Regions from separate parts of the Streptomyces sp. NPDC003042 genome, predicted to be linked through region 1. Evidence: predicted binding sites of a transcription regulator. Region 1 holds the regulator's gene; the other holds the start of a gene.

Region 1 (14,866 bases):
CGCCTGCCTCGCGGACCGCCTCGACGGCGGTCAGCGGGGATCCGCCCGTGGTCGAGGTGTCCTCGACGACCAGGCAGCGCTTGCCCTTCACGTCGGTGCCCTCGATGCGGCGCTGCATTCCGTGCTCCTTCTGCGCCTTGCGGACGACGAAGGCGTCGAGGCGCTTACCTCGTGCCGCGGAGGCGTGCAGCATCGAGGTGGCGACCGGGTCGGCGCCCAGGGTCAGACCGCCGACGCAGTCGTAGTCCAGCTCGGCGGTGAGGTCGAGCATGACCTGGCCGACCAGCGGGGCGGCCTCGCCGTCGAGGGTGATCCGGCGGAGGTCGATGTAGTAGTCGGCCTCCCGGCCGGAGGAGAGGGTCACCTTGCCGTACACGACGGCCTTGTCCTTGATCTGCTGCAGAAGCGCATCGCGTGTGCCTGACGGCGTTACTTCGTTGACGTCACTCATGCCCCTGAGCTTAAAGGTGAGCTACGAGAGCCGCCGCCAGGTCCAGGTCGTGGAGATCTCCAGCGGGTCGACGGGGGTGACCAGCCGCGGGAGGGTGTTCAGGCCGTTCGGCGGGCCGGACTGGGGCTCGACGCAGACGGCCTCGGGCTGCTCGTCGTAGACGACCACCCATTCGGCCCGGCTGGCGACGTTCAGCTCCAGTGCGCCGGGCCAGGTGAGGGTGACGTCTACGCCGTCGGGCATCCCGAAGCAGTCGTCCCAGGGCCCGGGTACGGGATCGATACGGCGGCCGGTGGGGATGTGGTCGCCGTCGCGCTCCTCCTGCCAGGCGGCGTCGAAGGCGATCTGGACCTCGGGGCCGCCGGACGTCAGGGTGCGGTTGAACCACGGGTGCCAGCCCGCCTGGGCCGGGAAGGAGTTCTCGTACGTCTCCACGCCCAGCGTGAGCGTCAGCGCGTCCTCGGCCAGCTCGAAGATCTGAGTCACCCGGCCCTCGTACGGCCAGGGGTCGGCCAGGTCGTAGGTGAAGGCCGCCCGGGTGCCGGTCGCCCCGGCGGGGCGCCACGACGCGTCACGGCCGAAGCCGTGGAGGGCGTGCGGCGGGTGGTTGCGGGGCAGCTGGTGGACGGTCGCCCCGTCGCGGAAACGCGCGTACGCGGTGCGGCCGCACCAGGGGACCATCGGGAAGCACCCGTAGTGCGCCCCCTGGCGCAGCAGCTCGGTCCCGTCGACGCGCAGACTGCTGATCCGGCAGCCGTTCTCCTGGTCGATGGTGATGTCGGCGCCGCCGGCGCTCAGTTGCGTGCTCATACGGCGACCCTACGGGGGCTCAGCGGCGGCGGCGCAACACCCGTCCCACCACGACCGCCGAGGCGAGGGCGAGGGCGGCGGCCGGGGCGATCCAGCGCAGGCTCGCTCCCGCGCCGACGGTGGAGGGGGCCGGGACCGGGGCGTAGCGGCCGCGCGGGGGTGCGTGGTCCACTTCCTCGGCGCTGCGGCCGATCATCGTGCGGCGGGCGTGGGCGGCCTCGGCCGGAGGGCGCGCCTCGCCCGGGTCACCGAGTTCCCCCAGGTCGCCGAGGGCCCCGAGGTCTCCTTCGAGGAAGGGGTCGAGGGACGGGGGCGGCACCTCGGCGTCGAAGACGGACGCGGTGACTTCGCTGCCCTCGTCCCCGCCCTCGGAAGCGTCGGCGTCCGCGTCGGCGGCCTCCTCGGCCTCGGCCACGGGATCCTGCCACTGCTCCGGCGCGGCGGCAGCGGCGGCAGCGGTGGCGGCGGCAGCGGCCAGGTTCGCGCCGAGCCGGTCGAGCAGCCGCCGGGCCGCTGTGGCGGCGGTCTCCGGCGCGAAGCCGGCGGCCCGCCCGTCGGCGGTGGCCTCGCCGGTGAACTCCAGCCGTGTCCCGCCTTCGTGCGGGACCAGCCGCAGCGTGAGCGAGAGGGCGACGGAGCCGCTGCCCCGCACCTCGGTGCCCTTGCCCTCGGCGTCGAAGTGGTCCGGGTCCCGCTCGGTGACGTGCAGCGCCCCCCGGTAGGTGACGGTGTTGCCGCCGACCCGCACCTTGAGCCGCCCGGACGCCGGCCCGGACGCGGACGCGGAGTCCGCGTCCTGCTGGAGCCCGGGTACGCAGCGCGCCACCCGGGCGGGGTCGCGCAGCACGGCGCGGAGGTCTTCTGCCGGTACCGGAACGAACACCTGATGCTCCATGCGGTCGAGCCTACCGACGAGACCCTCCCCTGCACACGGACGCGAGCCCTCGGTGTGGAGGTGTTCAGTAGCGCGGGTGCGGGAGGGTCGAGGGCGGGAGCCCGGCCGGGCGGCTCCGCTCGGCGTCCCGGGCGGCGTCCTGGAGCGCCCGCGTGGACACCTCGCGCAGGGCGGGCGTACCCCCGTCCACCCGCAGCTCGGGGACCCGCTCGCGGGCGGCGAGTACGAAGCCCCAGTCCTGCGCCGGCCTGCCGGCGCCACCCACGCTGCGGTCCGGTCCGGCGGCGAAGCCGGAGAGGCGGCCGCCGGAGCCGTAGGGGGTGGTGAGCAGGCCGGCCGCGCGCAGGGTGGACTCGACCGTCCAGTACGTACGCGGTCGCGTGGTCAGCGGCCCCGCGTGCACCGCGATGCGGCCGCCGGGGTTCAGGGCGCGCGCGGCCAGCCCGTAGAACTCCTGCGAGTACAGCTTCGTGCTGGGGGTGATGCCGGGGTCGGGGAGGTCCGAGACGATGACGTCGAACCCGTGCCGCGCGGCCTGCCCCCGCAGCCAGCGGAACGCGTCCTGCGTGACGACCCCGAGGCGGGGGTCCTCGAACGCCCCGCCGTTGAGGGCGGAGAGCATCGGGTCGGTGCGGGCGAGGCGGACCACGCCCGGGTCCAGCTCGACGACGGTGACGGAGGCGACGTCGGGGTAGCGCAGCACCTCCCGGGCGGCGAGCCCGTCGCCGCCGCCCAGGACCAGGACGCGGGCGTGCGGGCCCGTCATCACGGGATGGACCAGGGCTTCGTGGTAGCGGTACTCGTCGTATCCGCTGACCCGCAGCCGCCCGTCGAGGTACAGCTCCAGGGAGCGCGGGGAGCCGGTGGACGGCCCGGTCAGCACCAGTTCCTGGACCCCGGTCCGTACGGCGACCCGCACCTCCCCGCCGTAGACGGCGCGGCGGGCGAGCCGCTCGAAGTCGTCGGCGAGCAGCGTCGCGGAGCCGAGCACGGCGAACACGGTCACGTTCGCGGTGATCAGCAGCCAGCGGCAGCGCCGGCTGAGGTCGCGGCGGAAGAGCCACAGGACGAGGCCGCCGCCGACGGCCGCGTTGACCGCGCCGGTGAGCAGGGCCCCGGTGAGCTGCCCGAGCAGCGGGAGCAGCAGGAACGGGAAGGCGAGGCCGCCGACCAGGGCGCCCACGTAGTCGGCGGCGAACAGATCGGCGACGGCCCCGCCCGCGTCCTGTCGGCGGATCCGCTGGATCAGCACCATCAGCAGCGGGATCTCGGCGCCGATGAGCACCCCGATCGCGAAGGAGAAGGCGACGAGCGCGGGCCGCGACTCCCCCAGCCAGGCGAAGCTCGCGTACAGCGCCATGGCGGAGAACCCGCCGAGCAGGGCGAGTCCGGCCTCGATGGCGCCGAAGCCGAAGGCGGGCCGGCTGCGCAGCCGTTTGGCGAGGAGCGAGCCGACCCCCATGGCGAAGACCATGACGGAGAGCACGACGGACGCCTGCGTGACGGAGTCGCCGATGAGGTAGGAGCCGAGGGCGAGCAGCTCCAGCTCGTACACCAGCCCGCAGGCGGCGCAGACGAACACGGTGGCCAGGACGAGGAGTCGGCCGGTCCGGGGCCGTACGGGCAGGGCGGCCGGGACGGTCTGCACACCCCGCGGCTCCGGCGCCGGCAGCACCCCGCGGGGGGCGGAACGGTCGATCATGCAGCGAACCGTACGTCACCACCCACCGGCACCCTGTCACCCACATGGGTGCAAGTGGCGTGCGCGCCCGGCCAGTTGGCGTAATGGCCGCGCAAGCCTCCTGCCCCTGAACCGGACCCGGACCGGGACCGGGACCGGGACGCGACCGGCCCGGACCTGGACAGGCCGCGACGGGGACCTAGACGGCCGCTCCCATGCGTACGCCCACGCGGGTGCGCGTGGCGACCAGTTGACCCTCCTGCGGGTACGCGTGCCAGGTCCGCCAGCGCACCTGGCCCTCGTAGCTCTGCGCCAGCATGGCGGTGAAGGCGTGCGGGCTGCCCGGGAAGGTGCCCGCCAGCCCGTTCGGGTGGTCCGCGACCAGCGCGAGCAGTTCCTGGGCGCGCCCGGCGAAGGAGCCGCGCGAGAGGGTCTCGACGCGCGCGGCGAACTCGTACTCCCAGTCACCCACCCGCTTCGCCACGCCGAGGGGCAGCGGCGTACTGCTGCCGGGCATGCAGGCGACCGTCTCCGAGCAGAGCACGTCGCCCTGTTCCAGGAGCACCTGATGGGAGGCTCCGAGCAGGCGCAGCTCCACCTTCGCGTCCGCGAGCTGGAGGTTCAGTACGGCCAGGGCGGGCAGCCGGTCCCGTCCCAGGGCCCAGGCGAGATCGTCGGCACGCGTGTCGGTGTAAGTGGTCTGGAGGGTCGTGAGCATGAGTCGGCTCCGCAAACGCGCGAGGGAGAGGGGCCGGGGCCCGCCGGCAAAGGTCAACGGGTGGGGGGACACCGGCACGGGTCCGCAGGAAGTCCAGGAGGTCCGAGGACTGGTCTACTCAACCGAGGGAATCATGAAAGGCACGGCACTCACAGCGCATTTACCCAACTTGACGGGGTTTACATCCCCCCGGGGGCTACCCGGTTCAGGTGTTCAAGAACATGCCGCCCGTACGCCGTAGCGCTGAGCCGAACAAGAAGACGCCCGACGGAAGTTGTCCCCGTCGGACGCCCCGTTCACAAGGGCCGGGCGCCTGGTCAGCACCCGCCCCCGCAGGAAGACGACGACCCGCAGGACGAGGACGAAGAGCCGCAGGAGGAGGAACTGCCGCTCGAACAGGAACTCGTCGAACCGGACGACGAAACACCGCCGACGGCCCACCAACTGGTGTCGGACGCGCTGCTCCGTCCGTGCGTACGGGGCGCGGTCCCGCGCTTCGCCAATGCCACACGCCTGCTGCGGGACTGCGCGGCCAGGATGCCGCCCCCGATCACCACCACCACACTCACGATCACGACGGCCAGGATCATGTCCTCGCCCCTTTCTTCCACCCCGGTCCCCCGGGGCCCGGGATCCCCTGCGTCCCGTGTGAAGGGGGGATGCCCCCCGGCCACCAGCGCCAAAGCACACTTGAGCAACTCCAGAGGTTCCCCCCAGGATGGCGCCCATGAACGCACCCGTGAGCAGCAGCCGCCCCAGCAGCCGCCCCTTCCTGAACCGCCGTCTGGCGGCCTTCGGCACCACGATCTTCGCGGAGATGTCGGCGCTGGCCGCCCGCACCGGGTCCATCAACCTCGGCCAGGGTTTCCCCGACACGGACGGCCCCGCCGAGATCGCCGAGGCGGCCGTGCGCGCCATCCGCGACGGCAAGGGCAACCAGTACACGCCGGCCCCGGGCGTCCCGGAGCTGCGCACCGCGATCGCCGAGCACCAGCGGCGCTTCTACGGCCTGGCGTACGACCCGGACACGGAAGTGCTCGTCACCGCCGGGGCGACCGAGGCCATCGCCGCCTCCCTGCTCGCCCTCCTCGAACCGGGTGACGAGGTCATCGCCCTCGAACCGTTCTACGACTCCTACGCCGCCTGCATCGCCATGGCCGGCGCGGTCCGCGTCCCGCTCACGCTGCGCGCCCCGCACTTCCGCCCCGACCTCGACGCCCTGCGGGACGCCGTCACCCCGCGCACCCGCCTGCTCCTGCTGAACACCCCGCACAACCCGACGGGCACGGTCCTCACCCCCGAGGAGCTCGCCGCCATCGCCGAGCTGGCGGTGGAGCGGGACCTGCTCGTCGTCACGGACGAGGTCTACGAGCACCTGGTCTTCGAGGGCGGCCACACCCCTCTCGCCTCGCTGCCCGGTATGCGCGAGCGCACGGTCACCATCTCCTCGGCCGGGAAGACCTTCTCCTTCACCGGCTGGAAGGTCGGCTGGGTCACCGCCCCGCCCGCCCTGGTCTCGGCGGTCCGCTCGGCGAAGCAGTTCCTGACCTACGTCTCCTCCGGGCCCTTCCAGTACGCCATCGCCGAGGCCCTCGCCCTCCCGGACGCCTACTACGACACCTTCCGCGCGGACCTCGCCGCCAAGCGCGACATCCTCGCCGACGGCCTGACCGCCGCCGGGTTCGAGGTCTACCGACCCCAGGGCACCTACTTCATCACCACGGACGTCTCCCCGCTGGGCGAGAAGGACGGCCTCGCCTTCTGCCGCGCCCTGCCCGCCCGCTGCGGCGTGGTCGCCATCCCGAACCAGGTCTTCTACGACGACCGGTCGGCCGGGGCCACCCAGGTCCGCTGGGCCTTCTGCAAGCAGAAGGACGTCCTCCAGGAGGCCGCGGACCGCCTGCGGCGGCTCTAGGCGGTGCTGCCGCCAGTCGGCGTGTACCGGGTCGGCGAGCGGCCGCTCGCCGCCGTCATGGCGAAAGCCCGGCCCCGCACCGCGGTCGTGGTGACCGGGTGCCTGGCCGGGCTCTCGTACGGCTACGGGGTGTACCTGCTCCTCGTGGCGCGCGTACCGCTGTGACGCATGGCGCTGTGACGACTACTCGCCGTCGTCGTCCTTCTTCTCGTCGCCCCCGGGGGAGTCGACGTCCTTCTCCAGTCCGAGCTGCTCCAGGAGCCACTTGTCGAACTCGATGGACGCGCGGACCCAGCTGACCGTGGAGGACACGAAGTGCTCCAGGTTGACGCCGGTGCCGATCAGCATCTGCGCCTCGCCGATCAGCCGGACGGAGCCGTCGTCGTGGGTGTGGCTGTAGACCTTCGGCCACAGGGTGCGGCGGTTCCAGTCGTCGATCGACTCGAGCAGCTGCGGCTTCTCGTCGATCGCGTGCGGACGGTCGTAGAAGGTCCGGACGGAGAAGACCTGCTGCTCGTCCTCACCGCGGAACATGAAGTACGTCCGGAAGTCCTCCCACGGCGCCGCGAGGTCACCCTCGTCGTCGACGACGTACTTGAGCTCCATCTGCTCCAGGAGCTGCTTGACCAGGTCCTGGTCGGGGACGACGGGGCCCGCCGGTCCTGTGGCCTGCGGATCGGGCTGCTGCCCTCCGAAGTTCGGAATCGAGGCCGGGTCGATGCTCACCGTGTACTTCCCTTCGTGCGGATACTCGCCATCCTCCCCCATCGCGCATACCCCCTGTCCACCCCCGCACGCGCGATCCGCTCCGGGCGGACAGGAGTAGGACGCGGGTAAGGGCCGCGGCCGTCGGCCGCGGCCCCCGTCCCGCCTACGTCGCGCGGCCGACCAGCAGGTCCTCGCCCGCCACGTCCACCCGTACGGTGTCGCCGTCCTTGACCTCGCCCGAGAGGATCTCCTTGGCCAGCCGGTCGCCGATGGCCGTCTGGATCAGGCGGCGCAGCGGGCGCGCGCCGTACGCCGGGTCGTTGCCCTTGTCCGCCAGCCAGGCCAGCGCCTCGGGCGTGACGTCCAGCGTGAGCCGGCGGTCGGCCAGCCGCTTCGCGAGGCGGCCGACCTGGAGCTCCGCGATGTGCGCCAGCTCGTCGCGGCTCAGCGCGGAGAAGACCACCAGGTCGTCCAGGCGGTTGAGGAACTCCGGCTTGAAGCTCGCCCTGACCACCTTGAGGACCTGCTCGCGCTTCTGCTCCTCGCTGGTCAGCGGGTCCATGAGGAAGGTGCTGCCCAGGTTCGAGGTCAGGACCAGGATGGTGTTGCGGAAATCCACCGTCCGGCCCTGGCCGTCCGTGAGGCGGCCGTCGTCCAGGACCTGGAGCAGGATGTCGAAGACCTCGGGGTGGGCCTTCTCGACCTCGTCCAGCAGGATCACGCTGTACGGGCGGCGGCGGACGGCCTCGGTGAGCTGGCCGCCCTCCTCGTAGCCGATGTAGCCGGGAGGCGCGCCGACGAGCCGGGCCACGCTGTGCTTCTCGCCGTACTCCGACATGTCGATCCGGACCATGGCCCGCTCGTCGTCGAAGAGGAAGTCGGCGAGCGCCTTGGCCAGCTCGGTCTTGCCCACGCCCGTCGGGCCGAGGAAGAGGAACGAGCCCGTCGGGCGGTCGGGGTCGGCGATCCCGGCGCGGGTGCGGCGTACGGCGTCCGAGACGGCCCGTACGGCCTCCTCCTGGCCGATCAGGCGGCGGCCCAGCTCCTGCTCCATGCGCAGCAGCTTCTGGGTCTCGCCCTCCAGGAGGCGGCCGGCCGGGATGCCGGTCCAGGCGCCGACCACGTCCGCGATGTCGTCGGGGCCGACCTCGTCCTTGACCATCGTGTCTTTCGCGACTTCGGCCTCGGCCTCGGTCGCCTCCACCAGCTCGCGCTCCAGCGCCGGGATCTCCCCGTAGAGCAGCTTGGAGGCGGCGTCGAAGTCGCCGTCACGCTGCGCCCGCTCCGCCTGTCCGCGCAGGTCGTCCAGGCGCTCCTTGAGCTCACCCACCCGGTTGAGGGACTGCTTCTCCTTCTCCCAGCGCGCCGTCAGGCCCCGCAGCTCCTCCTCGCGGTCCGCGAGGTCCTTGCGGATCTTGTCGAGACGCTCCAGCGAGGCCGGGTCCGACTCGTTCTTCAGCGCCAGCTCCTCCATGCGCAGCCGGTCCACCGAGCGCTGGAGCTCGTCGATCTCCAGCGGGGAGGAGTCGATCTCCATGCGCAGGCGGGACGCGGCCTCGTCGACGAGGTCGATGGCCTTGTCGGGAAGGAAGCGGGAGGTGATGTACCGGTCCGAGAGGGTGGCCGCCGCCACCAGCGCGCTGTCGTTGATCTGCACCTTGTGGTGGGCCTCGTAGCGGCCCTTGAGGCCGCGCAGGATCGCGATCGTGTCCTCGACGGACGGTTCGGCGACCAGCACCTGCTGGAAGCGCCGCTCCAGCGCCGCGTCCTTCTCGATCCGCTCGCGGTACTCGTCGAGGGTGGTCGCGCCGACCATGCGCAGCTCGCCGCGGGCCAGCATGGGCTTGAGCATGTTGCCCGCGTCCATGGAGGAGTCGCCGCCGGCGCCCGCGCCGACGACCGTGTGCAGCTCGTCGATGAAGGTGATGATCTGTCCGTCGCTGGACTTGATCTCGGCCAGGACGGTCTTGAGCCGTTCCTCGAACTCGCCGCGGTACTTCGCGCCGGCCACCATCGCGCCGAGGTCGAGGGAGACGAGCCGCTTGTTCTTCAGGGACTCGGGGACGTCGCCCTTGACGATGCGCTGGGCCAGGCCCTCGACGACGGCGGTCTTGCCGACACCGGGCTCGCCGATGAGCACCGGGTTGTTCTTCGTACGGCGCGACAGGACCTGCACGACGCGCCGGATCTCGTGGTCGCGGCCGATGACCGGGTCGAGCTTGCCCTCACGGGCGGCTGCCGTGAAGTCGGTGCCGAACTTCTCCAGGGCCTTGTACTGGCCCTCGGGGTCGGGGCTGGTCACCCGCCGTCCTCCTCGTGCGTTCTCGAAGGCGGCCAGCAACTTCTTCGCGGTCGCGCCCTGGGCGGAAAGGACCTCACCGGCCGGTCCGCCCTTGGCGGCGATGGCGATGAGGAGGTGTTCGGTGGAGAGGTACTCGTCGCCGAGCCTGCCCGCCTGCGCATCCGCCTCGGCGAGGACGGCCAGCAGGTCGCGGGTGGGCTGCGGGGGCGCGACCGTGGAGCCGGTCACGCTGGGCAGGGCGGCGAGCAGCCGGTCGGCGCCGGCCCGTACGGCGGCCTGGTCGGCGTCGGTCGCGGCGAGCAGGTCGATGATGTTCTCGTTGTCCTGGCCGGCGAGCAGGGCGAGCAGCAGGTGCGCGGGGGTCAGGTCGGCGTGACCGTCCTTGACGGCCCTGCTGGTGGCTGCGTTCAGGGCGTCCCGGCTCTTGTTGGTCAGCTCGGCGTCCATGTGTGACTTCTCCTCTCCGGAGGGGTGGTCAATCGCGTAGATCTGACAGAATCAGCTTCTGCAAAGTTGAGTCTATTCCACTCAAGGGCGCGCCCGTACGCTTCGACGCATGTCCCATGACGTACTCAACCCGACGCCCGAGTACCTCGCCTTCTGGCGGGAGCGGCACGTCTGCACCCTGACCACCCCGCGGCCCGACGGCACTCCGCACGTGGTGCCGGTGGGCGTGACGTACGACCCCGGGGCGGGGCTCGCGCGGGTGATCAGCAGCAAGAACAGCAAGAAGATCCGCAACGTCCTGGAGGCGCCCGGCGGCTCGGCGCGGGTGGCGGTGTGCCAGATGGCCGGCAGGCGCTGGGCGACCCTGGAGGGGCGCGCGGTGATCCGTACGGACGAGGCGTCGGTCGCCGACGCGGTGGCGCGCTACGCGGAGCGGTACGGGCGGGTGCCGTCGCCCAACCCCGACCGGGTGGTCCTGGAGATCACCCTGGACCGGGCGATGGGCCGGGCCTGAGGCACGCGGCGGGCCGGCTCTTCCCGTTGATTGTCCGGTTCAACCACTGGACGCGGACATCACAACGGCGCCATCGTGGTCAGGTCCACGATGGCGCCGTTGTGTGGGGGAAGCGCCTGAGCGATCTGCAACGACGGGGGAATCGCTTCAGGCACTGCGGGGGGTGGCGGCGGTGATATCGGGTTCGAAGAGCTGGTGGTCACGCTGATCGAGATTGACGAAGACCATGCCGTACCGCACTTCGCAGCGGACGGGCTGCGGTGCGCCCCGGGGGCGGCGCAGGCAGCGGTAGGCGCGGACGTCCTCGTCCTCCTCGCGTACGACGACGATCGGCTGGCCGAACAGGGTGATCATCAACGAGTCGCCGGCGTACGGGATGGCGGTGGCGAGATCGATGAACTGCCATCCGGACCGGTACGCCGAAGCCATCTCGCGCCGGAAGTTCCGGTCGTCAGGGGTCATCAGACGGCCTTCAGAGGCGCCGTGTTCCAGCCGCTGTCGGATTCACCGGCGGGAGCGGTGTTCCACCCGCTGTCCACCGGCACGATGTTCCAGCCGCTGTCGGACTCACCGGCGGGAGCGGTGTTCCACCCGCTGTCCACCGGCACGATGTTCCAGCCGCTGTCGGGCTCACCGGCGGGGGCGGCGTTCCAACCGCTGTCCACCGGTACTGTGTTCCAACCGCTGTCATTGGCCAGACTCCCCGCATCGCCGTGGACGGCGCTGACTGCCCCAAAAACCGCAACAGCGGAGAAACCAACGGCAAGCGCCGAGCGAAGCATTCTCTTGTACATGGTCGGCTTCGTCCTCACTTGATGGAATCCTCTCCCCCGCACGTCAGACCATGGCTCATTCAGGCACGTTACGGCCACAGGGACGATGCATCATGTTCTTGCATGTTCAGGACCCTGGGGGGTGGAGATTTGCCCATAAGAGACACAAACCCGACACATCCCCACCCCGTCACATCTCTGTGCGACGAGGGGGCACGCCTTTATGCGGCGGCGCTGACCACCGGTAGGGTGCCGCGGAGCGAAGTGGAAACCGTCCCCTGCCTGCTTGAATTCGCTCTGCTGCGACCCGATCCGGACGACGCGAACCAGCTCCGCGCGGTTCCCCCTGCCGTCGCGCTGGCCCAGCGACTGCATCCCCTGGAGCGGGAGATCCAGGACCGGCGGCGCACTGCCGTCGACCTCACCGATGCATTCGAGCCGTTCCTGACCATCAGCGCCCAGAGCCCCGCCAACACCCACGCCATCACGGTGCTGGAGGGATTCGACCAGATCAACGCCGCCCTGGACCTCGCCACGGCCGAGTGCCACACGGAGATGCTGACGGTCCAGCCCGGCGGGGCGCGGCCCTCCTACGCCCTCAGCGAGGCCCTGGAGCGCGACGCGCCGCTGATCGACCGCGGAGTGAGCATCCGGACCCTCTACCAGCACACGGCGCGGCACAGCCAGGGCACGCTCGCCTACGTGGACCGGATCTCCACGGGCAAGGTCGAGATCCGCACCCTGGAGGAGCTGATCGAGCGCCTCATCGTGTTCGACCGCACCGTGGCCTTCATCCCCGTCAGCGACGACCGCCGCGTCGCGCTGGAGCTGCGCCACCCCGGCCTGGTCGACTACCTCATCAAGGTCTTCGAGCAGCTGTGGCGCCGCGCCGTGCCGCTGGGCGAGGAGGTCAAGTACACCCACATGCCGGACGGGATCTCGGGCGTGCAGCGCTCCATCGCCCAGCTGCTGGTCGAGGGGCACGTGGACGAGGCCATCGCGCGCCGGCTGGGGATGAACGTACGGACCTGCCGTACGCACATCGCCAAGCTCGCCACGGCCCTCGGCAGCGGCAGCCGCGCCCAGCTGGGCTACCTGATCGCCCAGTCCGGCATCCTGACGGCCCACGAGTAGCGTGGCGCCGCCCGCGGGCGGACGCCGAAGGCCCCGCCCGGATCACTCAGGGCGGGGCCTTCTCGCGCGTGCTGGGGCGCTCGGTCCGGGGCGGTCGGGCCGGGCGGTCAGTCAGGACGGTCAGTCCGGGCGGTCAGTCCAGGGGACGCTTGGGACGCCAGACGACCAGCGCGTTGCCCGGCTGCGGCGGCTGGTACGGGACCAGGTCGCGGCGGTACGAGGCGTGGACCTGGGCCTCCCGGGCCTGGAGCGTGGCCGCCGCGCCGTCCACGGCCGCGGCGAGCTCGGCCACGCGCTGCTGGAGCGCGGCGACCTGGTTCTCCAGCTCGATGATCCGCTTGATTCCCGCAAGGTTGATGCCCTCGTCCTGGGACAGCGCCTGCACCGTGCGCAGCAGCTCGATGTCCCGGGCGGAGTAGCGCCGGCCGCGGCCGGCCGTACGGTCCGGGGAGACCAGACCGAGGCGGTCGTACTGGCGCAGGGTCTGCGGATGCAGGCCCGAGAGCTGGGCGGCCACCGAGATCACGTAGACCGGGGTGTCGTCGGTCAGCTGGTACGCACCACTGCCCAGACGGGTCTGGCGTCGGCGGCCGTCCATGTCATGCTCCCTTCGCGGACTCGAACAGAAGGGCGCGCGGGTCCTGGGAACCCGTCGCGTCGCGGTACATCTCCAGGGCCTCGCGGGCCTTGTCGGACAGCTCCGTGGGGACCGTCACCTCGACCGTGACCAGCAGGTCGCCGCGGGTGCCGTCCTTGCGGACCGCACCCTTGCCGCGGGCCCGCATCGTACGGCCGTTGGGGGTGCCCGGCGGGAGCTTCAGCGTGACCGAGGGGCCGTTCAGCGTCGGGACCTTGATCTCGGCGCCCAGGGCCGCCTCCGCGAAGGTCACCGGGACGGTCACCGTGAGGTTGTCGTCCCGGCGGCCGAACACCGCGTGGCTGTCGACGTGGACGACGACGTAGAGGTCGCCCGCCGGGCCGCCGCGCTCGCCCGGAGCGCCCTTGCCGCGCAGCCGGATCCGCTGGCCGTTGGAGACGCCCGCCGGAATCCTGACCTGCATGGTCCGGGAACTGCGGGCCCGCCCACTGCCCTTGCAGACCTCGCAGGGGGTCTCCGCGATCAGACCGCGGCCCTTGCAGTCGGCGCAGGGGTCGGTCAGCGAGAAGCCGCCGCCGCTGCCGCGCGAGACCTGGCCGGTGCCGACACAGGTCGGGCACACCCGGGGGGTGCCGTTCTTGTCGCCGGTGCCGGAACAGGCCTTGCAGGGCGCCTGGGAGGACATGCGGAGCGGGACCGTGGCCCCGTCCACCGCCTCCGTGAAGGACAAGGTGACCTCGGACTCGATGTCCTGGCCGCGGCGCGGCTGGACACGGGTGCCCGTACCGGCGCCGGCGCCGCGGTTGAACAGGCCGCCGAAGACATCGCCCAGACCGCCGCCGAAGCCGCCGGCCTGACCGGCCTGGGTCCCTCCGAAGAGGTCGCCCAGGTCGAAGTTGAACGAGCCGCCGCCCGCGCCCGGCGGACCGGCGCGGAAGCCTCCGTTGCCGAACAGCGCGCGGGCCTCGTCGTACTCCTTGCGCTTCTTGGCGTCGCCGAGGATGTCGTTCGCCTCGGAGATCTCCTTGAAGCGCTCCTCGGCCGAGGCGTCGCCCTTGTTGGCGTCCGGGTGGAACTCGCGCGCGAGCTTCCGGTACGCCTTCTTGATCTCGGCCTCGGTCGCGTCCTTCGGGACACCGAGGACCTTGTAGTAGTCCTTCTCGACGAAGTCCTTCGTGCTCATCCCCGGTGGCCCTCCTCTCGGATCCCTGTCCCTACATGTTCGACGTCAGCCCTCGTCGGGAGCATCCGTGTCCTTGTCGGACGGCGTGTCGCCGTCCGCGGACTCGGACTTCGCGGCGGGCGCCGCCCCCGGCTGGGGCTCGGCCACCGCGACCCGCGCGGGACGGATCGTACGCTCGCCGATCCGGTACCCCGGCTGCAGGATCGCCACGCAGGTCGTCTCGGTGACGTCCGGCGCGTACGAGTGCATCAGGGCCTCGTGGATCGTCGGGTCGAAGGGCTCGCCCTCCTTGCCGAACTGCTGCAGCCCCATCTTGGCGGCGGCCGTCTCCAGCGATTCGGCCACCGACTTGAAGCCGCCGACCAGCTCGCCGTGCTCCCGCGCCCGGCCGATGTCGTCCAGGGTCGGAAGGAGTTCGGTCAGGAGGGACGCGACCGCGATCTCCTTGACGGCGATCCGGTCCCGCTCCACCCGGCGGCGGTAGTTCTGGTACTCCGCCTGGAGCCGCTGGAGGTCCGCGGTGCGCTCGGCGAGTGCGGTACGGGCCTGGTCCAGCTGCGCCAGCAGAGCAGTCTCCTGCCCATGGCCTTGAACTGCGTCCCCGGCGGGGGCCGCCTCCTCCTGAGAGGAGTCGGCGGCCTTCGGCTCGACGTCGTCCGCGTCGGCGCCGGCGGGGACTTCGGGCTTCTCGTCGAAGCCCGGCGTCTCCTCCGACATCAGACAGCGCCACCCTTCGG
Region 2 (14,866 bases), on a different contig from region 1:
AGGTCGCCCTCAAGGCCCGGCAGGGCGAGGAGCGCCGGCTCACCACCGAGCTGGGGCAGGCCAGGTCCGCCCTCGGGGCCGAGAAGGCCACCGCCGGGCGGCTGGCGCGGGAGCAGTACCAGGGGGCTCAGGGGTTGTCCCCGTACCTGCGGATGCTGCTCTCCGGCGACCCCGGCCGAGCCCTGGACCAGCGTCGGCTCGCCGCCCGCGAGGGTGCCCGCCGGGCCGCGGTCGTGGCCCGGCTGGAGCGGGGTGAGCAGCGGGCCGACGTACTGGCCACCGCCGCCCGCAAGGCCCTGGACGCCCAGCAGACCCTGGCCGCCGAGCGCAAGCGGCATCAGCAGGAGGTCACCGGCCGGCTCAAGGAGGTCGAGAGGCTGCTGGCCGCGCTCACGCCCGAACAGCTGGCCCAGCTCGGCGCGCGCGAGGCGGCCGACACCTCCCACGCGCAGCGGGAGTTGGTGGATTCGGGCCGGCTGCCGGCCCGTACGGGCACTCCGACCGCGGCGGGCGGCGCGGCCCTCGGGTACGCGGCCGCGCAGATCGGCAAGCCGTACGTCTGGGGCGCCGAGGGGCCGGGGTCCTTCGACTGCTCCGGGCTGACCTCGCAGGCCTGGGAGCACGCCGGCCGCTCCATCCCCCGGACCAGCCAGGAGCAGTGGGCGCGGCTGCCCAAGGTGCCGCTGGACCAGTTGCGGCCCGGTGATCTGGTGGTCTACTTCCCCAAGGCCACCCATGTGGCGTTGTACGTCGGCGAGGGCAAGGTGATCCAGGCTCCCCGCCCGGGGGCGACCGTCAAGGTCTCCCCCATCGCGGCGAATCCGCTGCTGGGGGCGGTACGGCCGGATCCCGACGGGAAGCCCCTCGCGGCCTTCACCCCGCCGCCGCTGCCCGAGGCGGAGCCGGCGGGGGACGACACCGGTTACTCGGCCGAGGTGGCGCCGGCGGCGACTTCCGCCAGGTAGTCCGCCGCGTCCTCGGGGTCGTAGAAGTACGCGTCGAAGTCGGCCGGGTTGTCGAAGCCGTTGGCGAAGCGATTCGCCACCGGCTGGAGCTGCCCGGCCGCCCCGATGAGGTTCAGCACGTGCTCCGGCGGGACGCCCAGCATCGCGTTCGTCCACTGGGTCACCGGCTTGCCCGAGGTGAACCAGTACTTGTCGAAGGTCGCCTTCATCCACGCCTCGTCGAACGGGTTGTCCCCGTGCATCAGGATCGAGGAGAGGTACGAGGCCGCGCACTTGGCCGCTGCGTTCGAACCCTGGCCCGTGATCGGGTCGTTCGCGACGACCACGTCCGCGACGCCGAGGACGAGCCCTCCGCCCGGGAGGCGGCCGACGGGGTTGCGGACCACCGGCGCGTAACGGCCGGCGAGCGTGGCGCCCGCGTCCGTCAGCTCGGCCTTCGTCGCCCGCGCGTACTCCCACGGCGTGAACTTCTCCATGAGCTCCAGCGTCAGCGCCAGGTGCTCCGCCGGGTCGTTCACCCCGTTGAAGACGTCCAGCGGCCCGCCCGGGACGCCCTCCCAGAACAGGATGTCCGCCCGGCCCGACGTGGTCAGGGTCGGCATCACGAACAGCTCGCCGACGCCGGGGACCAGGTTGCAGCGGACCGCTTCCGTCTCCGGGTGCTCGGGGCGCGGCCCGAGGCCGTGCACGTAGCTGACCGCCAGCGCGCGCTGCGGGGCGTCGTACGGGGAACGCGCCGCGTCCCGCTCGAACATCGACACCAGCTCGCCCTTGCCCGCGGCGACGAGGACGAGGTCGTACGTACGGGAGAAGAAGTCCAGGTCGGCGACGGACGCGCCGTGGATGACGAGCTGCCCGCCGCGCTGCGCGAAGGTGTCGAGCCAGCCGGCCATCTTCACGCGCTGGTCGACGGACTGCGCGTACCCCTTGAGGCGGCCGAGCCAGTCGATGGCGCGGGAGGAGTCGGGCGCGGCGACCGAGACGCCCAGGCCCTGGATCTTCGGGGCCCGCTCCTCCCAGAAGTTCAGCTGGAGGTCCCGCTCGTGCTGGAGCGCCGTGTCGAACATGACTTGCGTGGACATGACCCGTCCGGTGCGGATCTCCTCCGCCGTCCGGTTGGACATGAGGGTGACCTCGTACCCCTTGGCCTGGAGGCCGAGGGAGAGCTGGAGGCCGGACTGCCCGGCCCCTACGACGAGTATCTTGCGCATCTCACGTTCTCGATTCGGGTCTCGGGTAGGTACGGGTCTATTCGGGAGTGGTGTCCAGGGCGTGGCCCACGAGGGTCAGCAGGGATTCGACGACCGTGTCCCGCCGCCGCGCGTCCATGATCACGACGGGGACGTGGGGCGGGATGGTGAGCGCCTCGCGTACGTCGTCCGGCTCGTACGACCGCGAGCCCTCGAAGTGGTTGACGGCGACGGCGTACGGGAGACCGCAGCTCTCGAAGTAGTCCAGGGCCGGGAAGCAGTCGCGCAGCCGGCGCGTGTCGGCCAGCACCAGGCCGCCGATGGCGCCGCGCACCAGGTCGTCCCACATGAACCAGAACCGCTCCTGGCCCGGCGTCCCGTACACGTACAGCACGAGGTCGTCGTCGAGGGTGACGCGGCCGAAGTCCATCGCGACGGTGGTGGTGTTCTTGTCCGGGGTTCCGGTCAGGTCGTCGGTCGGGGCGGCGGCCTGGGTCATCACCGCCTCCGTGCGCAGCGGGGCGATCTCGGAGACGGAGGACACGAAGGTGGTCTTGCCGACACCGAAGCCGCCCGCGACCAGCACCTTGACGGCGACGGGCGCGCGCGAACGGTCGTACTGCCAGGGCTGGACCGGCTCGTCGTCCAGGGCGCGGCGTCCGAAATGCATGGCCGGGTCAGAGACGGCGAAGGCCACTGAGCACCCTTTCGAGCAGTGCGCGTTCGGGGCGGCCGGTGCCGTGCCCCGTACCGTAGACGCGGAGGCGGCCCTGTTCGGCGAGGTCGCTCACCAGGACGCGGACCACGCCGAGCGGCAGTTTCAGCAGTGCGGATATCTCGGCGATCGTGCGCATGCGGCGGCACACCTCGACGATGGCGGGCATCTCGGGCATGCGGTCGGCCACCGTGACGGGACCGGCGTCGAGGGCGGCGACGAACGTCTCCACCAGCAGGACCTGGGTGAAGCGGGTGCGGCCGCCCGTGAGCGAGTACGGGCGTACGCGGGCGGGGCGGCGGTCGGCGCCGCGTATCGGCAGCCGGTCGGAGGCCGGACTCCTCACGGGGTTTTCTCCATCGACTGGCGCAGCTCACTGCGGACTTCGGGGGTCAGGACGTGGCCGGCGCGGCCGACGAACAGCGCCATGTGGTAGGCGACGACACTCATGTCGCAGTCGGGCGTGGCATGGACGCCCAGCAGGGATCCGTCGCTGATCGCCATGACGAACACGGAGCCGTGCTCCATCGCCACCATGGTCTGCTTGACGGAGCCGCAGTCCATGAGGGAGGCGGCGCCGGTGGTGAGGCTGCCGAGCCCGGACACGATGGTGGCCAGGTCGGCCGAGGCCCCGCGGGGGCCCTTGGGGCGGCCCTCAGGTGCCGCCGACCCTGTCTCCGACCCTGCCGGTGATTCCGCTGCCGGCTCGGAGGAGAGCAGCAGGAGGCCGTCCGAGGACACGACGGCGACGGAGTTCACGCCCGGCACCTCCTCGACCAGGTCGGTGAGCAGCCACTGCAGGTTGCGGGCCTGGGTGCTCGGTCCGTACGTACTGGGCGCGGTCATGTGCGTGCCTCCTGTGCGGTGTCCCCCTGGTCGGTCTGGGCCCGCCCCTGGCCCTGGCCCTGGTCCTGGTCCTGGTCCTGCGCGAGTTCGGCGGCGACGACGCGCCGACCGTCCTGGGCGCCCTGGTAGAAACCGCCGAGCCGGCGGCGCAGCTCGTCGGCGTCCACCCGGCGCGGCTCGGGGCGTACCTCGGCGGGGCGGCTGGGGACCTCCGTGGCGCGGGGGGTGCGCTTGGGGAGGCCCTTGTGGGTGAGCGGCTCGGACTCGTGCTCGGGCTCGGGCTCGGGATCCGGGTGGCTTCCCTGGCGGGGGATGAAGTCCTCGTCGGCGTCGGCCCGTCGGTGGGTGGGCTGGTCCGCGTCGCTCCGCGCGGGCGGAGCCGGCTCGTGGTCGTCCTGTACGGGTGCCACCTGCGCGGCATCCGGTTCCCGGGCGGCATCCCCCGGGGCGGGGTCCGGCGCCCTGAACGCCTCCGCGTCGGCGTCGGCGACGACCCGCGCGAGCAGTTCCTCGTCGGGACCGGGCCCCTCCGGCGTCTCGGCGGCGGGGGCGGGGGCGGGCACGGGCACGGTGAAGACCTGCTCGGCGGTGGGCAGCTCCGCGGCCTCGAACCCGTCGGCTTCGGGGACGGCCGTGGCCGGTTCCTCGTCAGCGGACGGCGGCACCTCGGCCGGCCCGGCCCCGGGCGCGGAGACCGTCAAGACCTGCTCCGCCGGGGGCAGCTCCGAGGCCTCGAACGCCTCGGACAGCGTGACCACCCGGTGCGGCTGTTCCCCGTCGGCGGAGGCCGACGCGTCGGCCTCCTCTGCCACGGCCGCATCCGCCCCGGGCAGTTCCTCGTCGGCGGAGGGCAGCGCCTCCGCCTCCGGGCCCTGCGCCTCGGCCGTGTCCTGTGCCGCGTCCCCGGACGCCGGCGCGTCGTCCTCGGCCGCCCCGGCCGCATCGACGCCCGGCCAGGGCAAGCGCGGCGGGAGGGTGTTCTCGTTCGCCTCGGCGATCGCTCCGGGCAGCCGCAGCGCGGGCGCGCCCGGCGTGGCCAGGGCGTGCACCGGCGAGGTCGGCGGGGTGGCCGGCAGCAGTGACGCCGGGACGATGACCAGCGCCTCCGTCCCGCCGTGCCGGGCGGCGCGCAGCTCGGCGCTCACGCCGTGGCGGGCGGCGAGCCGTCCGGCGACGTACAGCCCGAGGCCCAGGCCGTGTTCGGCTTCCGGCTCCTCGTCGTACGCGTCCGGGGTGGACAGCCGGGCGTTCAGCGAGGCCAGCCGGTCGGCGGTGACCCCGATGCCCTGGTCCAGGACGGACAGCACCACGTCACCGGAGTCCTGGAGCCATCCCGACACCTTCACCTTGGCGTCCGGCGGCGAGAAGGTCGTGGCGTTCTCCAGCAGTTCCGCCAGCAGGTGCGAGATGTCGTCGGCGGCGTGCCCGGCGATCTGCGTGGACGAGGGCAGCGCTGCCAGGTCGACCCGCTCGTAGCGTTCGATCTCGCTGACGGCGGCCCGCAGGACGTCGACCAGCGGCACCGGCAGGCTCTGGCCGTGGCCGTGCTCCTGCCCGGCCAGGACCAGCAGGTTCTCGTTGTGGCGGCGCATGACCGTCGCCAGGTGGTCCAGTTTGAACAGGGTCGCGAGCCGGTCCGGGTCGCCTTCCTTGGACTCCAGCTCCTCGATGACGCCGAGCTGCCGCTCGACCAGGCCGAGGGTCCGCAGCGACAGCGAGACGGAGGTGGTCGACATGACGCGGCGGTGCTCTTCGAGCCCGGCCCGCAGCTCCTTGAGCTTCGCCTCCAGCGCGTCGCGGCCCGTGGAGAGGGCCTCGTTGCGGCCGATGAGGCGGCGCCGGTCGGCGTCGAGCCCGGCGATCCGGGTGTGCAGGGAGACCGTCTGGTCCCGCACCGCGTTCAGGTGGCGCACGACCTCGGCGAACTCGTCGTTGCGGCCCGTGAAGCGCACCGGCTCCACCGAGCCCTCGGGGGTCGCGAGGCGTTCCGCGCCCCGGCGCAGCACCGACAGCGGCCGGGTCAGGGAGCGGGCGATCGCGGTCGAGAAGCCGACGACGAAGAGGAACAGCACGCCGAGTCCGGCGACCATCAGCTCCAGCCGGGTCACGTCGTCGTCGCGCAGGGATGCCAGGGCGGTGGCGCGCTGGCCGGCGAGGGTGGACTCCACCGACCGCATGCGGTCGATGCGGGCGGTGAGGGCGGCGCCGACGGCGCCCGCGTCGACCTTGCGGTCGGCCGGGGTCAGCGTGGGCCGGTCGGTGAGCCGCTTGAGGTAGTCGTCGGCGGTCTTGACCTCGGGGCCGGTGACGGTGACGGCGAGGGTCTGCCGTACGTCGGGCCGCGCGGTCCGCCCGAAGGCGTCGAGGGCGGCCTGCTCCCGTACGCGGGAACGCTGGGAGGCGGTGGTGAGTTCGTCCGCGACCGCCGAGTTGGGGAGCTGCTCGCCGCGGGGGACGGCCAGCGCGGCGAGCAGCAGTCCACGGGTGGCCGAGGCCTGTTCCACGGCCTGGCCGAGCGGGGCCAGCGGGCGGGTGGTGGCCAGGGCCGCCTCCGCGCGCGGCGGGGTGAGTTCGACGAGCCGGTCGCCCGGCGCGAGGACTTCGGCGATGACGCCCGCGTAGGCCTGGTGGGCGGCGAGGGCGCTGCCCTTGCCGCCGATCGCCTCGGTGCGGACGGCCGCGACCCGGGCGAGGGCCTGGCCGAGTTCCTCGTCGGCCTCCGCGCTGACCTCGGAGATCTGCCGGTCGGTGCGCAGGATGCGCTCGTCGACGGGTCCTCTGGCGGCGCCGGGGCGCCCCTTGGCCACGTACTCGATGACGGCGTCGCGCTCGTCGCCGAGGAGGTGGGCGAGGGTGAGGGTGTGCTGTGTCTGTTGCGCGAGGGTGACCAGGCGCTGGGAGTCGTTCAGTTCCCTCGTGGCGGAGACGACGGCGGGGGCGCCGGCCGCGAGGACGGTGAGTCCGGCGACCGCTACACCGACCACCAGCCTGCGGCGGACGCGGACGCGCCGTCCTGCTTCGGCGGGTCCGTCGGCGCTGGCGGTGCCGTTCTTCCGAGACCGCTTCTTCTGCACCGGTGCTCGCAATCCTGTACGTGTGCTCGTGCTCGTCTACTCGTGTGGCCGAGGTAACGGCCGGTCAACAAGTAAACGCCTCCTGCTCCCTCGTACCGCCACAGACCATTGCAGTGTGATGGGAAGAGAGCCGCGCAACGCCCACCTGGCCACTCGAACGAGTGAACATCACGGAGGAGTGGCCGACCAACTCGGCCCTCCGCTGTCAGAGCGCCCTCGTGGACGGGTGGTTGAAAGATCGAGCCGGGCTTTGGCAGTATGCCCGCCCACCATTTCCCGCGGGCCTTCGCGGGGCCGGGCGGCGCGCACCTCGCCGCATTGGTACGGACTTTCCCGCGCGTGAGGGCGCCGCCGGGGAGAATGTCCCCATGCGCATCGACCTGGCCTCGGCCGCCGGAAGTCCGGAACGCCCCAACGAGGACTGGGCGTCGGCCGCGATACCCGCATCGGGCGGCGGCGTCCTGGTCCTCCTCGACGGGGTCACTCCACCGCGCGGCGGGGACGGCTGTGTGCACGGCGTGCCCTGGTTCTCGACCCGGCTGGGTGGTCGATTGACCGAACTGTCCGGATCGCGGCGGGACATGCCCCTGGACCGGATCCTGGCGCGGGCCATCGGTGACACGGCCGACGCACACCGCGACAGCTGTGACCTTTCTCACGTACGGACTCCGCAGGCGACGGTCGTCATGGTGCGCTGGGACGAGGAGTACGTGGAGCACCTGGTGCTCTCGGACTCCGTACTGCTCCTCCGGGCGGCCGGCGGAGAGGTCTCGGCGGTGCTCGACGACCGGCTGGACCTGATCCCCCGCGAGGTGCTCGGCTCGGTGGCGGCCACCGACGCGCTGCGCAACGCCGACGGCGGCTTCTTCACGGCGGCCGCCGACCCGGCGGTGGCGGCCCGGGCGGTCACCGGGCGCACCCCGCGCGGGGAGGTCCGGGCGGTGGCGGCGCTCACGGACGGGGCGAGCCGGTGGACGGACACGTTCGGGGAGGGCGACTGGGCGGCCTGCCTGGACGTGCTGCGCAAGGAGGGCGCGGAGGGGCTGATCGGCCGGGTCCGCGCCATCGAGTCCGATCCGATGCGCCCGTCGGCCCCGTACAAACGCCACGACGACGCGTCGGCGGTTTACGCGGAGCTGTAACGGGGGAGTCGGCAGGGTTCGGGGTTACTCCTCGCCGGAGTTCAACTGGTGCAGCAGCCGGGCCAGTTCCGCCACTTCGCCGCGGTCCCAGTCGGCCAGCTTGCGCATGTACTGCTCGCGCCGGGCCCCCCGTACCTTCAGGAAGCGGGTCCGGCCCTCCTCCGTGAGGCCGACCAGGAAGGCGCGGCCGTCGGCGGGGTCCGGCTCGCGGGCCACCAGGCCCAGCACCTCCAGCGCCCGCAGCTGCCGGCTCATGGTGGCCTTGCCGACGCCGAAGTAGGCGGCGAGCTCGGTGGCCCGCTGGCGGCCTGCGGCCTCCAGCCGGACGAGGAGCCCGTACGCGGCGGCCTCCAGCTCGGGGTGCAGGGCACGCGCCATCTCTCCGGAGGAGGCGCGGGCACGCCGGAGGAAGACGGACAGTTCCCGCTCCAGGGCAAGGAACTCCTGGTCTTCACTCGCGTGCACGTCCGGCTCCCATCGGTGGTGTGTGACACCCCTGTACGAGCCTCCAGTATTTCGCAGCCCGTACGCCGGCCGCCCGGGGCCCCGCCGGAGCTCCGGACCCGGGCGGCTCGGCGGGGCAACTCGGCGGGGCAACTCGACCGGGCGTCGCGGCCGGTCAGGCGGCCTTGCTGAACGACACCACCGCCGGGGCGAGGGCGAGCTCCAGGACCTGGCGCACATCCGTCACCGGGTGCACCTCCAGCCCCTCCAGCACCTCCGCCGGGACGTCGTCCAGGTCGGCCTCGTTCCGCTTCGGGATGATCACGGTGGTCAGGCCCGCCCGGTGCGCGGCCAGGAGCTTCTGCTTGACCCCGCCGATCGGCAGCACCCGTCCGGTCAGCGAGACCTCGCCGGTCATCGCCACGTCCGTGCGGACCTGCCGCCCGGACAGCAGCGAGGCGAGCGCCGTCGTCATGGTGATGCCGGCGCTGGGGCCGTCCTTGGGCACCGCGCCCGCCGGGAAGTGGATGTGCACGCCCCGGTCCTTGAGGTCGGCGACCGGGAGCTCCAGCTCTGCGCCGTGCGAGCGCAGGAAGCTCAGCGCGATCTGCGCCGACTCCTTCATGACGTCGCCCAGCTGGCCGGTGAGCGTGAGCCCGGCGGCGCCCGTCTCCGGGTCGGCCAGCGAGGCCTCCACGAACAGCACGTCACCGCCCGCCCCGGTGACGGCGAGGCCGGTGGCCACCCCGGGCACGGCCGTGCGCCGCTCGGCGGGGTCCTGCGCGGACTCCGGGACGTGGTGCGGGCGTCCGATGAGCGCCCGCAGGTCGTCGGCGCCGACGCGCAGGGGCAGCTCCCGCTCCCCCAGCTCGTGCTGCGCGGCCACCTTGCGCAGCAGCCGGGCGAGGGAACGCTCCAGGGTGCGCACGCCCGCCTCGCGGGTGTACTCGCCCGCCAGCTTGCGCAGGGCGTCCTCCTCCAGGACCACCTCGTCGGAGCCGAGCCCGGCCCGCTCCAGCTGACGCGGCAGCAGGTGGTCGCGTGCGATGACCACCTTCTCGTCCTCGGTGTACCCGTCGAGGCGGACGAGCTCCATCCGGTCGGCCAGCGCCTCCGGGATGGCCTCCAGCACGTTGGCGGTGGCCAGGAAGACCACGTCGCTCAGGTCCAGTTCCACCTCCAGGTAGTGGTCCCGGAAGGTGTGGTTCTGTGCCGGGTCCAGGACCTCCAGCAGGGCCGCGGCCGGGTCGCCCCGGAAGTCGGAGCCCACCTTGTCGATCTCGTCGAGGAGCACGACCGGGTTCATGGACCCGGCCTCCTTGATGGCGCGCACGATCCGGCCCGGCAACGCTCCGACGTACGTACGCCGGTGGCCGCGGATCTCCGCCTCGTCCCGTACGCCGCCCAGCGCGACCCGTACGAACTTCCGCCCCATGGCGTGCGCGACGCTCTCGCCGAGGGAGGTCTTGCCGACACCCGGCGGCCCGACCAGGGCGAGCACGGCCCCGCCCCGCCGCCCGCCGATGACACCCATGCCGCGCTCGTCGCGCCGCTTGCGGACGGCGAGGTACTCGGTGATGCGGTCCTTCACGTCGCTCAGGCCGGCGTGCTCGGCGTCCAGGACCGCGCGGGCGCCGCGGATGTCGTAGGCGTCCTCGGTCCGCTCGTTCCAGGGCAGTTCGAGCACCGTGTCCAGCCAGGTGCGGATCCAGGATCCTTCCGGGCTCTGGTCACTGGCCCGTTCCAGCTTGTCGACTTCCTTGAGGGCGGCGTCCCGTACCTTCTCGGGCAGATCGGCCGCCTCGACGCGGGCCCGGTAGTCGTCGGACTCCTCGCCGTCCTCCTCCCCGTTGATCTCGCGGAGTTCCTTGCGCACCGCTTCCAGCTGCCTGCGCAGCAGGAACTCCCGCTGCTGCTTGTCCACGCCGTCCTGGACGTCCTTGGCGATGGACTCGGCGACATCCTGCTCGGCGAGGTGCTCGCTGAGCCACCGGACGGCGAGCCTGAGGCGGGCGACGGGGTCGCTGGTCTCCAGCAGCTCCACCTTCTGGGCGACGCTGAGGAACGGCGAGTACCCGGAGTTGTCGGCGAGCGCGGACACGCCCTCGATCTGCTGGACGCGGTCGACGACCTGCCAGGCCCCGCGCTTCTTGAGCCAGCTGGTGGCGAGCGCCTTGTACTCGGTGACCAGCTCGGTGACCGCCCCGGGGAGCGGATCGGGCACGCTCTCCTCCACGGTCTCGCCCTCCACCCACAGCGCGGCCCCGGGCCCGGTGGTCCCGGCCCCGATACGGACGCGGCCGCGCCCCCGGATGAGCGCCCCGGGATCCCCGTCGGACAGCCGCCCGACCTGCTCGACGGTCCCGAGCACCCCCGTGCCGGCGTACTTCCCGTCGACCCGCGGCACGAGCAGCACCCGGGGCTTCGCGCTGCCACCCGCCGCGGCCTGCGCGGCCTCCACGGCGGCGCGCACGTCGGCGTCGGACAGATCCAGCGGAACGACCATCCCGGGCAGCACGACCTCGTCGTCGAGCGGCAATACGGGCAGGGTGAGTGTTACGGACGTCGAAGCCATGATCTTCCCTCCGGCAGCGAAGTTGAGCTATGCCGACTCAATGCACCTGCGCCGCCCAATGTTCCCCACCACGCGTTCGCCGGGGGCGAACAGCGTTTCCAGCAGGGCTTTTAGGCCCGGCCGGGGGGTCGTCGGCAGGTCCGCGACCAGCTGCCGGCGCGAACGGGCGGCATCACGGATGGACGTCCGGGCGTGCGGGGGTGGGGTGGGCCGCTTAGCGTCGGCGTGCGCGGACCCGTGCCACCCGGGCGCGGGCCTCCAGGCGACCGAGGGGAACCTCCATGGCAGTCGTGATGACCTTTTCCTGGCCCGAGATCACACCCGATGTCTACGACACGGTGCGCCAGAGGGTGCGCTGGGAAGAGGACGCTCCGGACGGGTGCGTGCTGCACGCCGCGTGGTTCGTCTCCAACGGCCTCAACGTGCTGGACATCTGGGAGTCGGAGGACCACTTCAACCGGTTCATCGCCTCCAGGATCGCCCCCGTGCTCAAGGGGGAACTGGGCGTGCAGAGCGACCCCGAGCCGAAGTTCTTCCCCCTGCACAGGCGCTTCGTCGCCCCGGGTGTGAGTGGGGGCGGCGCCTGACGCCGCGTCGCGCGACGAACCCGCCGGCGTACGTCGCGTTCGTCGTACGGACGCCGGCCTCGGGCGGTCCGGCCCCGCCGCCCCGGGGTCAGCCCCCGGTGCCCGTCTCCACCGGGCGCAGCGCCGAAGGCATGCCCCATTCGCTCCAGGAGCCGTCGTACACCGCGAGGTCCGTGTACCCGGCGAGGTCGGCGCCGAGCGCCAGCACGCAGGCCGTCACCCCGGACCCGCAGCTGAAGCGGAGCCGCTCCCGGCCGCCGGTCAACGCCTCGAACACCTGGCGGAGTTCGCCCATCGGGCGCATCCGGCCGTCGGGCTGCTGGAGGTCGCCGAACGGCAGGTTCAGCGCGCCCGGCATGTGGCCGCCGCGCAAACCCGGGCGGGGTTCCGGGGCGGTGCCCTCGAAGCGACCGCGGGTGCGGGCGTCGAGGACGGCCGCGGCCGGGTCGGCCAGGGCGGCCGAGACCGCGGCGCTGTCCACGAGCAGCCCGGCGCGCGGCCGGGCGGTGAAGGAGCCGCGCGGGCCCTCGTACGCGGGTGCGGCGGCCTCGACGGGCAGTGCGGCGGCGGTCCAGGCGGGCAGCCCGCCGTCCAGGACGGCGGCCCGGTCGAAGCCCATCGCGCGCAGCATCCACCAGGCGCGGGCGCTGGAGTAGATGCCGGCGCCGTCGTAGACGACGACGGTGCTGTCCTCGTCGACGCCGAGGCCGCGCACGGCCTCGGTGAACTCGGCGGCGCCGGGCATGGTGTGGGGGGCGTCGGCGCCGTGGTCGGACAGGGCGCCGTCGAGGTCGAAGGGCCGGGCGCCCGGGATCCGGCGGCCTGAGCCCCGGTGGGCGCCGACGGAGGCGTCGAAGAGGACCAGGCCGGGCGAACCGAGGCGCCGGGCCAGCCACGCGGCGTCCACGAGCGGACCGGGCAGCGGAACGGGCAGCGACCCCGTGCCGGGGGGCGCGGAGTCGTCGAACGCGGGGTCGGGTGTGGTCATCGGGCACCTCCGGAGGGCTCGGCGGGCCGCTGCCGCCCGGGGTGCCCGGCGGCGGCGGCCCGCCGACTGTGCGACGCGGGTCGCCCCATCCTCCTGCGCGGTCCGGCCGGCCGTGCAACCGGCCCGTCACCAGGCCGGTTCGACCCTCACCGCCGGGGCTACCCGCAGCCGCCCGGCCTCGCGTACACCGCGACCCGGGCGCCCCGCACCTCGGCGGCCCCGCACAGCTCGAAGCCCTCGGCCAGCGCCTCCCGCTTGGCCGCCTCGCGCGGGTACGGGTCCAGGGGCTGTCCGGCCGGGTCCAGCAGGGCGATCACCCGGGGGGAGGCGGCCAGGGACCGCCGGATCGCGTCCGGTTCCCGCTCGGTGCCCTGGAGGCTGCGCGAAGCCGCCGGGGAGCGGTCCAGGGCCACGTCGCGCAGGCCCCCGTAGACCTCGGGCGAGGACAGCAGCCACTCCCGCCGCCGGGACGGCATGAACAGCACCGCGTCCCCCGGCCGGGCCCGCTCCCGCACGGCGGCGGCCACGGCGAGCACGTCGTCCTTGCGGCTGTCCGGGGTCCGCAGCCACACCGACCAGTACCCGAACGGCGCGAGCAGCACGGCCACCAGCACCCACGGCCACCACCTCCGCGCCTCCGCGAGCCGCGCCCCCGCGAGCAGCGCGAGCCCGGCCAGCGCGTACAGGACGTACCGGTCGACGTACCAGGGGTGGACGAGCGACACCGCCATCAGCAGCCCGGGCGGCAGCAGCGCGAGCGGCACGGCGACCCTTACGAGGTCCCGCGCCCCGGCCGCGCGGGCCAGCAGCAGCACCGCGCCCACCAGCACCGCGTACGCCACCCAGTCCTGCCAGCCCGGCCGCCCCAGCCACCCCAGCTGCTGCTGCGCCTGCCGCGCGCTCACCAGAGCCAGCGGCAACACCCCGGCCACGACCGCCCCGGCGCTCCACCGCCAGCCGCGGGCGCGCCGGGCGGCGGGGGCGTGCGCGAGCAGGGCCAGTACGGCGAACTCGTGCAGCCAGCAGCCGAGCAGCAGCACCAGCGCGTACGCGGCCCACCGCTCGCGCAGCATCAGGTACGTCGCCCAGACGACGGCCGCGGCGACCAGGGCGTACGAGCGGCCCTCCTGCGCGTACATCTGCACGGGCGGCAGCACGGCGTAGGCGGATCCGGCGATCAGCGCGGCGCGTTGCGACCTCGGAGGGCCCACCAACCGGTGGGCGAGCGCGGCCACTCCGGCGGCGGCGAGGGCCGTGGCGGCGACGGAGGGCAGGCGCAGCGCCCACAGCCCGCCGTCCCACAGGCCGAACACCGCGTGCGTCAGCAGGTAGTAGAGGCCGTGCACGGCGTCGACCTGCCCGAGCAGCTCCCACAGACCGCCGAGCGGGCGGTGGGCGACCTGCCAGGTGACGGATTCGTCGCGCCACATGCTGCCGCCGCCGGGGCCGCGTTCCAGAGCCCAGAGGCCGAGGACGGTGGCGAGGAGCGGGGGCACCACGCGCCAGGGGGCGATGCGGCTGATGTCGGCCTCCGGGTGCTGTTCGAACGGGTACGGCGGACTCCATACTCGGGGTTCGGTGCGGTGCGGGTCCCTGCGGAGGTGGGTGTGCGAGCGTTCCGGACGGTGGCGGTGGCGGTGACCGTGGTGCTGGCGGGCGTGGTGGCCCTGTCCGGGTGCGGCTCGGGCGGGCCGCCGGAGCCGGACGGCGCCAACGGCGGCAGCGCCGGCCCGCGTACCGCGACCACGGCGGATCCCCACCCGGGCCCGGCCGGCAGCCCCGCCGCGAGCCCCGGCGCGAGCCGGTCCCCCGCCGCCGGCGAGACCCTCGTACGGGTCTCCCGCAGCGGCGGCTTCGCCGGTGAGACCCGCACCCTCGTCGTCACGGGCGACGGCTCCTGGACCCGCCTGGACGGCCGGGCGGAGCCGGAGGGCTCCGGCAAGCTGACGGCGGCCGGGCTGGAGGCCCTGCGCACCGCGCTCCGGCAGGCGGACTTCGCCCGCCTGCCCCGGGTCGCGACGGCGGAGCGGCCGGTCCACGACGGGTTCATGTACGCCTTCGTCCACGGCGGCTTCGAGGTGGCCGCCGACCAGTCCTCGCTCGCGCCGGGCCTGGAAAAGGTCCTGGCCACGCTCCCTGGTCTGGACCAGGCGAGCTGAGCGGTGTCGGGCGAATCACACACGGACACCGCCGGCCGCGAGCCCGTTGCCGTACCACGCCGACGGGGCGATCCCTGTCCGAACCCCGCATAGCCGCAGGCCGGTGCCTCCTCTACGCTGCACCCCATCACGCGGGATCTTCAGGGGCGGGACATGGAACAGACACACACCACCCACAACG

The links. The regulator HspR, encoded in region 1, represses chaperone genes until heat shock. The targets are predictions, from matches to a motif close to TTGAGNNNNNNNNNCTCAA.
Region 2: a site for HspR is predicted at 10,974-10,992, ahead of lon (endopeptidase La). Genes of this name have one in related genera too.

The regions. Positions count from the first base shown of each region.
Region 1 is NZ_JBSFTP010000090.1:13,434-28,299, forward strand. It holds gene pyrE (orotate phosphoribosyltransferase) at 1-451, opposite strand, end outside; gene ACWDYJ_RS31155 (aldose epimerase family protein) at 473-1,261, opposite strand; gene ACWDYJ_RS31160 (SRPBCC family protein) at 1,281-2,156, opposite strand; gene ACWDYJ_RS31165 (polyamine aminopropyltransferase) at 2,221-3,858, opposite strand; gene ACWDYJ_RS31170 (DUF2617 family protein) at 4,037-4,555, opposite strand; gene ACWDYJ_RS31175 (hypothetical protein) at 4,769-4,996, opposite strand; gene ACWDYJ_RS31180 (pyridoxal phosphate-dependent aminotransferase) at 5,274-6,470, shown strand; gene ACWDYJ_RS31185 (hypothetical protein) at 6,474-6,635, shown strand; gene ACWDYJ_RS31190 (YbjN domain-containing protein) at 6,654-7,196, opposite strand; gene clpB (ATP-dependent chaperone ClpB) at 7,342-9,927, opposite strand; gene ACWDYJ_RS31200 (pyridoxamine 5'-phosphate oxidase family protein) at 10,037-10,441, shown strand; gene ACWDYJ_RS31205 ((2Fe-2S)-binding protein) at 10,589-10,903, opposite strand; gene ACWDYJ_RS31210 (hypothetical protein) at 10,903-11,235, opposite strand; gene ACWDYJ_RS31215 (helix-turn-helix transcriptional regulator) at 11,338-12,348, shown strand; gene ACWDYJ_RS31220 (heat shock protein transcriptional repressor HspR) at 12,482-12,946, opposite strand; gene dnaJ (molecular chaperone DnaJ) at 12,948-14,129, opposite strand; gene grpE (nucleotide exchange factor GrpE) at 14,175-14,846, opposite strand; partial or broken gene ACWDYJ_RS31235 (Hsp70 family protein) at 14,846-14,866, opposite strand, start outside.
Region 2 is NZ_JBSFTP010000010.1:102,502-117,367, forward strand. It holds gene ACWDYJ_RS08545 (NlpC/P60 family protein) at 1-965, shown strand, start outside; gene ACWDYJ_RS08550 (styrene monooxygenase/indole monooxygenase family protein) at 923-2,176, opposite strand; gene ACWDYJ_RS08555 (GTP-binding protein) at 2,214-2,825, opposite strand; gene ACWDYJ_RS08560 (DUF742 domain-containing protein) at 2,833-3,216, opposite strand; gene ACWDYJ_RS08565 (roadblock/LC7 domain-containing protein) at 3,213-3,716, opposite strand; gene ACWDYJ_RS08570 (nitrate- and nitrite sensing domain-containing protein) at 3,713-6,790, opposite strand; gene ACWDYJ_RS08575 (protein phosphatase 2C domain-containing protein) at 7,159-7,932, shown strand; gene ACWDYJ_RS08580 (MarR family winged helix-turn-helix transcriptional regulator) at 7,957-8,397, opposite strand; gene lon (endopeptidase La) at 8,552-10,951, opposite strand; gene ACWDYJ_RS08590 (hypothetical protein) at 11,233-11,538, shown strand; gene ACWDYJ_RS08595 (sulfurtransferase) at 11,627-12,526, opposite strand; gene ACWDYJ_RS08600 (glycosyltransferase family 39 protein) at 12,685-14,025, opposite strand; gene ACWDYJ_RS08605 (hypothetical protein) at 14,134-14,685, shown strand; gene ACWDYJ_RS08610 (response regulator transcription factor) at 14,839-14,866, shown strand, end outside.